3 regions of the Streptomyces sp. NPDC002276 genome follow, and region 1 is predicted to be linked to each of the others. Evidence: riboswitches for the same ligand, from Rfam matches in the RefSeq annotation. Region 1 holds a riboswitch; each other region holds the start of a gene.
The links. Region 1 has a riboswitch for cyclic di-AMP ahead of ACWIHT_RS05235 (transglycosylase family protein). Riboswitches for the same ligand answer to the same signal wherever they lie in the genome.

Region 1 (4,270 bases):
CTCGAAACCGGCGTCGAGGAACTCCTGCGCTACGACGGCCCGGTGGAGCTGGCGACCTGGCGGTTCGCCACCCGCTCCGTCACCCTCGGCGGGCAGGACATCGCGGCCGGCGATCCCGTACTGGTCGTCCTGGCCGCGGCGGACCGCGATCCGGAACGGTTCGCCGATCCCGACGTCCTCGACCTCGGTCGGCGTGACAATCAACACCTCGGCTACGGCCACGGCATCCACTACTGCCTCGGCGCCCCGCTCGCCCGCCTGGAGGGACAGACCGCGCTCGCCACCCTCCTCACCCGCCTGCCCGACCTCCAACTCGCGGCGGATCCGGCCGACTTGCGCTGGCGCGGCGGCCTCATCATGCGCGGACTGCGCACCCTGCCAGTGGAGTTCACCCCCGGAGCGACCACACCAAACCCGTAAACCCGGACCGAACGGGCCATCTCGCCGCGTAAACCCGAAGATGACAGTTCCTCAACTCTGTGATCTTCACGTGATCTACGTGGCATTAACTTGTGACAAGTGATCGACTGCGGCTACGTTCACGTACCAGCGCGGCGCCCCGCAGCACCCGTCGCGCGGTCCCCCCGCCGTCACGCGAAAGGCCTCCGCATGCTCTCCGGGAACGGTCGTCACCGTCGCCCCCGCCAGGCTCCGGCAATGCTCGTCGCGGCCGGCGTGACCGGCTCCGCCATCGCCATCCCCCTCCTCGGCGCCGCCGCCGCGAACGCCGCCGACGGCACCACCTGGGACAAGGTGGCCCAGTGCGAGACCGGCGGCTCCTGGAGCGAGAACAGCGGCAACGGCCACTACGGCGGGCTCCAGCTGACCCAGGACGACTGGAACAAGTACGGCGGCCAGGACTACGCACCGACCGCCGACCTCGCCAGTCGCTCCCAGCAGATAGCCGTCGCCGAGAAGATCCTCGACGCCAAGGGCACCTCCGAGTGGGTCACCTGCGCGCTGGTCGCCGGCCTCACCACGACCTCGGGCTCGGCGGACGTCGACACCGGAGTCGCGAGCGACTCGCCGTCGACCGGTGCGACCGGCTCGTCGGGCTCCTCGGGCTCCTCGGGTTCTTCGGCTTCCTCCGACTCCTCCGATTCCTCGGACTCTTCCGGTGCCTCCGGATCGTTCGGGTTGTCCAACTCCGGCAACACGGAGCCGACCCCCTCCGATGCGTCCGACTCGCAGAGCCCGACCCCCTCCGCGACGGACAACCCCGCCAAGTCCGACAAGTCCACCACTCCTTCGACGGACGACGGCTCGGCCACCGCCTCCCCGAAACTCGACGAATCGGACAACTCGGAGCAGGCGGTGGGCAAGTGGAGCCTCGTCGACACCGGCGCGCTCGACGACTCCACCGATGACGGCGTCGAGCAGCAGAGCACCGGCAAGCACCGCGGCGCGAGCGCCGAGGAGAGCGTGACGCCCAAGACGTACACCGTCCGCGCCGGCGACTCTCTCGCGTCCATCGCCGACTCCCTTGACTTCGACGGCGGATGGCGCGCGCTGTACGCCGAGAACAAAAAGGTGATAGGCGCCGATCCGTCCGCTGTCGTCGCCGGTCAGACCCTGGACGTCAGTGCTGAAACGGGCGGAAAGTAGCAGCAAAACAGCGGGAGTTCACGTCACGCTTCGCGCCGAATGTCCGCTTTGGTGAAAGTGTGGGATGAGTCTCAGAAGCCCTGATCGTCTTTGAAATCCCGTGCCTTCCCTGTCTACGGTCAAGGCCGCTCGTCACCACGAGCCCCGGCTGCCGCACACGCCGAGTCCTGCCAGCGGCCTCCGGGAACAGTCGTCGCGTCAAGCGCCGTAGGCAGGAGCGGGGGACCCAAGGTAAGTGCCGGGCCCGGGAGTTGAGAGACACCGGAACCGGCTTGGGGTTAAGTCGCGCACCGAGAGGTGCGCGGCCGGGCAACTCACACGGCCCGAACCCGACAGCTCACCTCGTAGGCGTCGGTGAGGGGATTGGGATCTTCCATGCTGTTTTCCAGCAAGGGCAAGCACCGCCGTCCGACAGTTCTTCAGCGGTCTACCCGCGTCGCCACGCTCGCCGGCGTGACCGGTGTCGCCATCGCCGCCCCGCTCATGGCGGCCGGCAACGCCTCCGCCGCCACCGCCTCCGAGTGGGACACGGTCGCCAGCTGCGAGTCCGGCGGCAACTGGTCCATCAACACCGGAAACGGCTACTACGGCGGTCTCCAGTTCTCCGCCTCGACGTGGGCCGCGTACGGCGGCACCGCCTACGCCTCCACCGCGAACCAGGCCTCCAAGTCCCAGCAGATAGCCGTGGCCGAGAAGGTTCTCGCCGCCCAGGGCAAGGGTGCCTGGCCCACCTGCGGCACCGGCCTCTCCAGCGCCACCTACTCCGGCGGCAGCTCCTCCAGCTCCTCGAACAGCAGCGGCTCGTCGAGCAAGAGCACCACCGAGCGCTCCACGACCGACACCACCGCCTCCCGCTCCGCCGAGCGCCCGGCCGTGAAGAAGACCGTCACCACCCCGACCGGCAAGAAGGTCAAGAAGGGTGACGGCGAGTACAAGGTCGTCAAGGGCGACACCCTCAGCTCCATCGCCGAGAAGCACAAGGTCAAGGGCGGCTGGCAGCAGCTGTTCAAGCTGAACAAGAGCATCATCGACGACGCCGACTTCATCTACCCGGGTCAGCAGCTGCACCTTAAGTAGCACTCAGCTGAACCACAGCGCCCTCACATCCGTGGACTGCACTATGGAGACCTCGTGAGGGTCACCCCCGTCCCCCACGGGCTCCCCGCTCCGGTGCGTGTTCCCCCGTACGCACCGGGGCGGGGCTTTTTTGTTTCCGCTTCAGGGAACCTTTTTGTTCCGTTCGGAAACAATTTACTCTCGGTTCTGTCCATCAGGCGGCCGACCGGATGGCCAATCGCCCCGAGCCGGTTAGGCTCGTCTCGCAGAGCCGCTGCGGTGTTGCCGTAGCCGCGTCAGACCCCAAGAAGGAGATGCTCGTGCCGTCCATCGACGTCGTCGTAGCCCGGGAAATCCTGGACTCCCGAGGCAACCCCACGGTCGAGGTCGAGGTCGGCCTCGACGACGGCAGCACGGGTCGTGCCGCCGTTCCGTCCGGCGCCTCCACGGGTGCCTTCGAAGCCGTCGAACTGCGTGACGGCGACCCCAACCGCTACGGCGGCAAGGGTGTCGAGAAGGCCGTACTCGCCGTCATCGAGCAGATCGGCCCGGAGCTGGTCGGCTACGACGCCACCGAGCAGCGCCTGATCGACCAGGCGATGTTCGACCTGGACGCCACCGACAACAAGGGCTCGCTCGGCGCCAACGCCATCCTCGGCGTCTCCCTCGCCGTCGCGCACGCCGCCTCCGAGGCGTCCGACCTTCCGCTGTTCCGCTACCTCGGTGGCCCGAACGCGCACCTGCTGCCCGTTCCGATGATGAACATCCTGAACGGCGGCTCGCACGCCGACTCGAACGTGGACATCCAGGAGTTCATGATCGCCCCGATCGGCGCGGAGTCCTTCTCCGAGGCGCTGCGCTGGGGCGCCGAGGTCTACCACACCCTCAAGAAGGTGCTGAAGACCAAGGGCCTGTCCACCGGCCTCGGCGACGAGGGCGGCTTCGCCCCGAACCTGGAGTCCAACCGCGCCGCCCTCGACCTCATCCTTGAGGCCATCAAGCAGGCCGGTTACATCCCCGGCGAGCAGATCGCGCTCGCGCTCGACGTCGCCGCGTCCGAGTTCTACAAGGACGGCAAGTACGAGTTCGAGGGCAAGTCCCGCTCGGCCGCCGAGATGACCGAGTACTACGAGGAGCTCGTGGCGGCCTACCCGCTCGTCTCCATCGAGGACCCGCTGTACGAGGACGACTGGGCCGGCTGGAAGGTCATCACCGACCGCATCGGCGAGAAGGTCCAGATCGTCGGCGACGACCTCTTCGTCACCAACCCCGAGCGCCTCGCCCGCGGCATCGAGGAGGGCACCGCCAACGCCCTGCTCGTCAAGGTGAACCAGATCGGCTCGCTGACCGAGACCCTGGACGCCGTCGAGATGGCCCAGCGCAACGGCTTCAAGTGCATGATGTCCCACCGCTCCGGCGAGACCGAGGACGTCACCATCGCCGACCTCGCCGTCGCGGTGAACTGCGGCCAGATCAAGACCGGCGCCCCGGCCCGCTCGGACCGCGTCGCCAAGTACAACCAGCTCCTGCGCATCGAGGAGATCCTCGACGACGCGGCCGAGTACGCGGGCCGCAGCGCGTTCCCCCGCTTCAAGGGCTGAGCCGTACA
Region 2 (4,270 bases), on a different contig from region 1:
AAATAATCCCCCGCGAATTATCCCCTCTTTGTATACGGCGCCCGTGTTAATGCCGGAGACCCGACATGTTTACGGGAGGTTGCGAAGTCCTCACACGGTCCGTGCCGTTCGCGCCGCCGGGAAAGCGCAGCCGGTGCGCGGTGCCCGCGCGCTCGGTGTGCAGGGCCGTGATCGCCCGCGCGCGCTCGCCGTCGCCGCGCGCCACGGCGTCCACGATGGCCCCGTGCTCCGCCCAGGACTCCACGGGGTTGGCCGGTGCCTCCACCGCGTACATCCAGGCGATCTTGTGCCGCAGCTGGGTCAGCATCGAGGTCAGCGCGGGGCTCCCGGAGGCCTGGGCCAGCGTCTCGTGGAACCAGCTGCCCAGGGAGCGCAGATCCTCGCTGTTGCCCCTCCTGGCGCGCTCCTGGCCCAGCCGGACGAGGCCTCGCAGCACCTTGAGGTGGGCCTCGGTGCGCCGCTGGGCGGCCCGCGAGGCGCCGAGCGGCTCCAGCAGCATCCGCATCTCCAGCAGGTCGGCGGCCTCCTGCTCGGTCGGTTCCGCGACGCACGCGCCCGCGTGCCGCCGGGTCACCACGAACCCCTCCGCCTCCAGCGTGCGCAGGGCCTCGCGCACGGGCACGCGCGAGACGCCGTACCGGCGCGCGAGGAGTTCCTCCGTGAGCCGGCCGCCGCGCTCGTAGACACCGGCGACGATGTCGTCCCGGATCGCCGTGCATACCGAGTGCGCCGGAATACGCATGTCCGACCTCCGCCTTAATCCCCGTGAAACGTCGACGATTGACGTGTGTTCCGTGACTCTATTGCAATCAGCGGGAATTTCCGATGGCGGACCGGAATCCATGGATATTTTTTGGACAGGAGGGGTCCGGAAACGCCGAAAGCCCCGGCGGACGGCCGGGGCTCCAGGAAGTGCGGTGGTGCGTCGTCAGACGTTGACGCCGTGCTTGCGGAGGTAGGCGACGGGGTCGACGTCGGAGCCGTACTCGGCGGTCGTACGGGCCTCGAAGTGGAGGTGCGGTCCGGTGACGTTGCCGGTCGCCCCGGAGAGGCCGATCTGCTGGCCCGGGGTGACCTGCTGGCCGACCGAGACACCGATGGACGACAGGTGGCCGTACATGGTGTACATGCCGTCGGCCATCTTGATCACGACCTCGTTGCCGTACGAGCCGCCCCAGCCGGCCTCGACGACGGTGCCGGAGCCCACCGCGTGGACGCTGGTGCCGGTCGAGGCGTGGAAGTCGATGCCCGTGTGGGCGCCGGAGGACCACAGGGAGCCGCCGGTCTTGTAGCCGGTGGACACATAGGAGTTGGCGACCGGCGCGACGAAGGTGTTGAGCCGCTTGCGCTCGGCCTCGCGGGCGGCGCGCGCCTGGGCCTCACGGGCCGCCTCGGCCTGGGCGGCGGCCTTGGCGCGGGCGGTCTCCTCGGCGAGCGTCTCGGCGGCGGCCTGCCGCTGGGCGACGGCCTGGGCGTCGATCTTCTCGGCCACGGCATCGCCCATGGCGACGACCGGGGTGAGGCCGGTCTGCTCGGGGGCGGGCTCGGCGGCGAACGCGGGGGCGCTCGCCAGGGTGCCGACGACTCCGGTGGCGGCGAACGCGGCGACACTCGCGGCGCGAACGGTGGTGCGGTGGGTCCGGCTCGGGCGACGGTGCTTCCCGGTGGCGCGGGTGAACGCCATGAAGTGGCTGGTCCTTTCCTTCCTTCTCGCCTACCGGGTTAGCTGACGGGTTCGGAGCAGGAAGGTCTCCTACGGACTCCCGCCACACGCGCGGGCGTCCGATTCACCCCAGGGACTCATGTGGGTCCCCGGCTCCCCTGGCTCGCGCCGTACGGGGACTCGGCGATGACTGTCCGGTGCCGCGAGTGCGGCGCGGTGCCTGACGGACAGCCGGACCGACGCTAAGGGGGGCCACTTTCAATCCCCAAACGGATCACGGTTTTTGTAGCGCACGCCACAGGGCAGACAGGCAACCTCTCCCCCAATTCGGACAATAGGGAGCCCTGGTGGCGCTTCCGTCACCAGGGCTCCCCCACGCGCGCGTGCCGCTGTCGCGTCTACTCCGCCGGAACGACGGTCACTTCGCCGATGCCGAGGGCCTCGACGGGCTCCTTGATCTGCTCCGCGTCGCCGACGAGGATCGTCACCAGACGGTCCACCGGGAAGGCGTTCACGACCGCCGCGGTCGCCTCCACGGTGCCGGTCGCGGCGAGCTGCCGGTACAGCGTCGCCTGGTAGTCGTCGGGCAGGTGCTGCTCGACCTGGTCGGCCAGCGTGCTCGCCACGGCCGCCGCGGTCTCGTACTTGAGCGGCGCCACGCCGACGAGGTTCTGTACGGCGATGTCCCGCTCGGCGTCGGTGAGTCCGCCCTCGGCGAGCTTGCGGAGCACCGTCCACAGGTCGTCGAGTGCGGGACCCGTGTTCGGGGTGTCCACGGAGCCGCTGATCGCGAGCATCGACACGCCCGTGCCGTCGGGTGCCGAACGCAGCACCTGGCCGAACGCGCGCACACCGTAGGTGTAGCCCTTCTCCTCGCGCAGGACGCGGTCCAGGCGGGAGGTGAGGGTGCCGCCGAGGCAGTACGTGCCGAGCACCTGCGCGGGCCACACGCGGTCGTGCCGGTCGGCTCCGACGCGGCCGATGAGCAGCTGCGTCTGGACGGCGCCGGGCCGGTGCACGATCACGACCCGCCCGGTGTCGTCGGCGGTCACCGGCGGCACGGGGCGCGGCTGCGCGGTGGAACCGGTCCACGAGCCCAGGGTGTCGGCGAGCAGCGCGTCCAGGTCGATGCCGGTGAGGTCGCCGACGACCACGGCGGTGGCGGTCGCGGGGCGGACATGCCGGTCGTAGAAGGCGCGTACGGCCGTGGAGTCGATCTTCTGGACCGTCTCCTCGGTGCCCTGGCGGGGGCGCGACATGCGCGAGCTCGCCGGGAACAGCTCCTTGGAGAGCTCCTTGGCCGCGCGGCGGGACGGGTTGGCCGTCTCGTGCGGGATCTCGTCGAGGCGGTTGCGGACCAGCCGCTCGACCTCGCTGTCCGCGAAGGCGGGCGCCCTGAGGGCGTCCGACAGCAGGCCGAGGCCCTTGGCCAGGCGCGAGGCGGGGACCTCCAGGCTCAGGCGCAGCCCCGGGTGGTCGGCGTGCGCGTCGAGGGTGGCGCCGGAGCGCTCCAGCTCGGCGGCGAACTCCTCCGCTGAGTGCTTGTCGGTGCCTTCGGAGAAGGCCCGCGCGGTGATCGTGGCGACGCCGTCCAGGCCTGCCGGTTCGGCCTCCAGGGGCGCGTCGAGGAGCACCTCGACGGCGACAACCTGCTGGCCGGGGCGGTGGCAGCGCAGGACGGTCAGGCCGTTGCCGAGCGTGCCACGCTCGGGCGCCGGGAAGGCCCACGGCCTGGCCTCGCCGGCCTGGGGCTGCGGGTGGAACTCCATCGTGGCGAGCTCGGTCACTTGGCCGCCTCCTCGTTCTCGTCGCCGGCCTCGGCCGCTGCTTCGTCGGCGTCCTCGTCCGCGATCGGCTCGTAGACGAGCACCGCGCGGTTGTCGGGCCGCAGTCGCGCCTTGGCGACCTCCTGGACCTCCTCCGCCGTCACGTCCAGGACGCGCTGTACGGCGGTCAGGGCGAGCTGCGGGTCGCCGAACAGGACGGCGTAGCGGCACAGTTCGTCCGCGCGGCCCGCGACCGTGCCCAGCCGGTCCAGCCACTCGCGCTCCAACTGGGCCTGGGCGCGCTCCATTTCCTCGGCCGTGGGGCCCTCCGCGGCGAACCGGGCGAGCTCCTCGTCGATGGCGGCCTCGATGACGGGCACCTCGACGTCACCGGACGTCTTGACGTCCAGCCATCCCAGGGAGGGCGCTCCGGCCAGCCGCAGCAGCCCGAAGCCGGCCGCGACGGCCGTACGGTCGCGTCGTACGAGGCGGTTGTAGAGGAGCGAGGACTCGCCGCCGCCGAGGATGGTGAGGGCGAGGTCGGCCGCGTCGGACGCGCGCGTGCCGTCCTCCGGGAGCCGGTAGGCGCACATCAGGGCGCGCGCCGGGACCTCTTCCTCGACGATCTCGCGCAGCTCGGCGCCCATCGTGTCGGGCAGTGCGCCGTCACGGGGTGCGGGCTTGCCGTCGTGCGAGGCGATGGACCCGAAGTACTTCTCGATCCAGGCGAGCGTCTGCTCGGGGTCGATGTCGCCGACCACGGACAGGACCGCGTTGTTGGGCGCGTAGTAGGTGCGGAAGAACGCGCGCGCGTCCTCCAGGGTGGCCGCGTCCAGGTCCG
Region 3 (4,270 bases), on a different contig from region 1:
TTCGGCCAGTACGGCTTCTTCGAGGTCTACGGCCTGTTCATGGTGCCCGCGTTCGGCCTGCTGACCTGGCTCGCGGTCTGGACCCGGCAGCGTGAACTGCGCGCCGTGCGCGAGGAGTTGCCCGTGTATGTCCTCGCGGGCTGGCTGACCCCGAGCGAACCGTTCGTGCTCGGCTCGATGCGGGGCCGCCGGCTGGCCCGCGAGTACGCCAGCCACTGTCTCGGCCGCCCCGCCGCCCGCTCGGTGGCCCGTTACGAGGCCTGTGCGACCTCCCTGGCGTTCCTGCGGTACCGGGCCGCGCGGGGCCGGGTCGGCGCCGAATTCGCCGTACGGGAAGGGGAGTTGCTGCGCGAGCTGTGGCAGGGGCGGGAGGTGGCGCGGCCCGCGCTGGAGTACGCGGCGCGGCGGATCGCGCCGCCGGTGCCGGTGGTGGTGCCACCGTGGCCGGTGTACGGGAACACGGCGGCACCGCAGTCCGCGTACAACCCGTACCGGACCTGACGACCGTCAGGCGGAGGCCTGCGTCAGCTGCTCGATCTCGGCGTCCGTGAGGGCCAGTTCGGCCACGGCGAGCAGGTCGGGCAGTTGGTCCAGGCTTCTGGCGGAGGCGATCGGGGCGGCGACCGTGGGCTGGGCGGCGAGCCAGGCGAGGGCGACCGTCGCGACGGAGGCGTCGTGGGCCTGGGCGACCTCGTCCAAGGCGGTCAGGACCTTCTGGCCGCGCTCCGAGGCGAGGTACTTGCCGGCGAGTCCGGCGCGCGGGCTGTCCACGGTCGTACCGGGCCGGTACTTGCCGGTGAGGAAGCCGGCCGCGAGGGCGAAGTAGGGGAGCGCCGCGAGGCCGTTGCGCTCGGCCACGTCCCGGAGTTCGCCCTCGTAGGTGTCGCGCGAGACGAGGTTGTAGTGGGGCTGGATCGCGACGTAGCGGGCCAGGCCCTCGCGGTCGGAGAAGTCGAGGGAGGCCTGAAGGCGCTCGGGCGTGATGTTGGAGGCGGCGATGTGCCGCACCTTGCCCGCCTTGACCAGTTCGTCGAGCGCGCCGACGATCTCCTCGACCGGCACCTCGACCTGGTCGAAGTGGGGGTAGTAGAGGTCGATGTGGTCGGTGTCCAGGCGGCGCAGGGAGGCCTCGGCGGCGGCCTTGATGTTGGCGGCGGACAGGCCCGGGTACTCGGGGTGCTGGCTGACCTTGGTGGCGATGACGACGTCGGAGCGGTTGCCGCGGGCCTTGACCCACTTGCCGATGACGGTCTCGGACTCGCCGCCCTGGTTGCCCGGGGCGAACGCCGAGTAGGAGTCGGCGGTGTCGACGAAGTTGCCGCCCGCGGCGGCGTACGCGTCCAGCACGGCGAAGGAAGTCGCCTCGTCGGCGGTCCAGCCGAAGACGTTGCCGCCGAGGTTCAGCGGGAAGATCTCCAGATCGGACCGGCCCAGCTTGCGAAGAGAAGTCATGCTCTACGACAACTGCCGGACCGGAACCGGATATTCCAACAGGTGGTTCAAGGGTGCGTCAGGGATTGAGGCCCTTGCTGCGCAGCCAGGGCGCCGGGTCGCTCGCGGTGGCTGCGCCGTTGATGTGGACCTCAAGGTGCAGGTGCGGCCCGGTCACGTTCCCGGTGGCGCCCACGCGGCCGATGACGTCTCCGGTGGCGACCTTCTGGCCGACGCTGACGTTGATCGAGGACTGGTGGCAGAACCACAGCTCGGTGCCGTCGTCGAGGGTGAGGATCGTGCGGTAGCCGTAGGACCCCGCCCAGCCCGCCTCGGTGACCGTGCCGCTGTGGATGGCCTTGATCAGCGTGCCGGTGGGGGCGGCGAAGTCGAGTCCGGTGTGGTAGCCGGAGGACCACATGGAGCCGGCCTGGCCGAAGGTGCCGGTGATCGTGTACGAGCCGACCGGCAGCGTGTACTGCTTGGCGAGCGCGGCGAGCTTCGCCGTCTCCGCCTTCTTCTTGGCGGCGGCCTCGGCGTCCTTCTTGGCGTCGGCGGCCTTCTTCGCGGCGTCCTGCTCGGCCTTCGCGGCGGCGGCGTCGACCTGCTTGGCGACGGCGGCCTCGGCGGCGGCCTGGGACTTGCCGTCGACCTGGAGCTGCTGGAGCTCGGCCTGTTCCATGATCCGGTTGCGCAGCAGTTCGCCCGCGTCCGAGGTGCCCTTGGCGGTCTCGGTGGTGGTCACGCCGACGCTGCTGAGCGCGGTCGCGGAACCCTTCGGCGTACTGGGGGAGTCGTCCAGCAGGTGGCCCACGGAGGGCAGGTCGGGCATGGAGATCGAGACGGGCGGCTTGCCGGTGTTGGCGCTGGCCATCCCGCCGGCGCTGACGGCGGCTATGACACCGACGCCCAGGACGGTGGAGCTGCGGGCGAATCCCCCGCCACCACGCTGCTTGGCGACACGGTGCTTGCCGCGGTTGGGAAGAACGGACTCCGCGCTGGGGTTCCACTCCTCCCAGGGGCCCTCGTCGGGGCGGAAACCGCCGTAGACGAACGGGGCTTCTGGGGCAGCCTGGTTGGACGCCACGTGGGCGTGCTCCTTTCCTTCCTTCTCGCCTACCGGGTTAGCTGACGGGTTCGGAGCAGGAAGGTCTCCTACGCGCGTAAACCGGTCGTGTTGCCACGACTGTCGACGTGCGATTCACCCCAAGTGGTGGTTCCCCGGTTCCCTCGCGGGATTCGGCGCGTGCGCACGGAGCTGTCTCTTGTGACGGCTGGGACGACCGTGCTGCGTTATCGAACGTTAATAGACACAGGCGCCCGTTTCCAAGCCTGTTCGCTTGATCATTAACCTTTCCTTGCTGGACGAAGGGCCCATGACCGGCGAAAAACGGGTGAGTTGACCGGTCATGGATGGCGTACCGCGATCATCGCCATGTCGTCGGTCATCCCGCCCCCGGAGTAGCGGCGCACCTCCTTGGCCAGGAGGCCGAGCAACGCCTCGGGGCTGCGGAAGGTCCGCCCGGCGAGCCGCTCCCCGGGGTCGTAGAACACGCCGTGGCAGTCGCGGGCCTCGGACAGGCCGTCGGTGTAGAGGAGCAGGGTGGCGCCGCCGGGGAACGCGAACTCCTCGGCCCGGTCGGGCCAGAACCCCAACTCGCCCATTCCCAGGGGCAGTGCGGGTTCCTTGACGAGCAGGGTGTCCACGGTGCCGTCCGCGTGCAGGAGCAGCGGCGGCGGGTGGCCCCGGTCGACGATCCTCAAGACGCCGTCGCCGTGCGGGAGTTCGGCGAGTACGGCTGTGGTGAACCCCTCGAACGCGTCCAGCCCGTCGCGCCGGGTGCCCTCGCGCGCGAGCGCCCGCTCCAGCCGCTGCGCGACCGCCTCCAGGGTGCTCTCCTGCTCGGCGGCCTCCCGGAACGCCCCGATGACGACCGCCACGGCGGCGACCGCGCCCATGCCCTTCCCGCGTACGTCGCCCACGACCAGCCGTACGCCGTGCGGGGTGTCCTGGACCGCGTACAGGTCGCCGCCGATGAACGCGCCTTCCTGCGCCGCCTCGTAGCGGGCGGCGATCTCGAACCCGCCGATGCGCTCGGCCGGTTCGGGCAGTACGGCGCGCTGGGCGGCCTCGGCGATCTCGCGCACGGAGGCGAGTTGTTCGCTGCGGCGGCGGACGAGGGCGTTGATGAGGACGGCGAGACCGGCGACCGTCGCCACGGTGGCCATCTCGGTGACCGCGTCGATACGGAGGACGATGCCGAGCCTGATGTGGATGACGAGGACGACGGCGACCGAGGCCAGGCCGGTGAGGACGGTGCCGCGCCGCGAGTAGAGCGGGGCGGCGACGAGCGGGGCGGCGGTGAAGAAGGGGGCCGCCGTGAAGGCCTGCGGGGTGAAGTAGTCGTAGCACGCGCCGACGATCAGCAGCAGGGCGGGCAACCGACGGACGAGGGTGAGGACGCGCCCGCCGGCTCGCACATACGTACCCTCCTCCACGCGTCCAGTTTTTCCTGGCGGGGGGAGGGCTGCGAGCGGGGTGGGCCGACCGGGGTGGAGAAAACTGCGGGAAAACACCAAGGGCCGGAATCCATGTTCTGGATTCCGGCCCTTGGCCTTGAGTAGCGGGGACAGGATTTGAACCTGCGACCTCTGGGTTATGAGCCCAGCGAGCTACCGAGCTGCTCCACCCCGCGCCGTTGTGTTCCCAACTATACGCCATCCGCGGGGTCCGATGTCACACACGTTTCAGTCGGCGGGGTTACCGGCGTGCGTGAGGGTCTCCCAGGAAACGAAGAGGTCGTCGCTGCCGGCCGGCCGGGTCGTCTCGGCGAGCTTG

Region 2: linked by a shared signal. The riboswitch ahead of ACWIHT_RS11610 (M23 family metallopeptidase) and the one ahead of ACWIHT_RS05235 (transglycosylase family protein) in region 1 are both predicted to bind cyclic di-AMP.
Region 3: linked by a shared signal. The riboswitch ahead of ACWIHT_RS21065 (M23 family metallopeptidase) and the one ahead of ACWIHT_RS05235 (transglycosylase family protein) in region 1 are both predicted to bind cyclic di-AMP.

Annotation. Positions count from the first base shown of each region.
Region 1 is NZ_JBSFCQ010000002.1:28,788-33,057, forward strand. It holds gene ACWIHT_RS05225 (cytochrome P450 family protein) at 1-420, shown strand, start outside; gene ACWIHT_RS05230 (transglycosylase family protein) at 610-1,605, shown strand; cyclic di-AMP (ydaO/yuaA leader) riboswitch at 1,799-1,971, shown strand; gene ACWIHT_RS05235 (transglycosylase family protein) at 1,981-2,682, shown strand; gene eno (phosphopyruvate hydratase) at 2,976-4,262, shown strand.
Region 2 is NZ_JBSFCQ010000003.1:636,098-640,367, forward strand. It holds gene ACWIHT_RS11605 (GntR family transcriptional regulator) at 47-742, opposite strand; gene ACWIHT_RS11610 (M23 family metallopeptidase) at 929-1,684, opposite strand; cyclic di-AMP (ydaO/yuaA leader) riboswitch at 1,698-1,859, opposite strand; gene ACWIHT_RS11615 (M16 family metallopeptidase) at 2,062-3,450, opposite strand; gene ACWIHT_RS11620 (M16 family metallopeptidase) at 3,447-4,270, opposite strand, start outside.
Region 3 is NZ_JBSFCQ010000008.1:20,329-24,598, forward strand. It holds gene ACWIHT_RS21055 (PrsW family intramembrane metalloprotease) at 1-501, shown strand, start outside; gene ACWIHT_RS21060 (aldo/keto reductase) at 508-1,452, opposite strand; gene ACWIHT_RS21065 (M23 family metallopeptidase) at 1,511-2,518, opposite strand; cyclic di-AMP (ydaO/yuaA leader) riboswitch at 2,530-2,686, opposite strand; gene ACWIHT_RS21070 (PP2C family protein-serine/threonine phosphatase) at 2,839-3,930, opposite strand; tRNA gene ACWIHT_RS21075 (tRNA-Met) at 4,054-4,127, opposite strand; gene ACWIHT_RS21080 (alginate lyase family protein) at 4,180-4,270, opposite strand, start outside.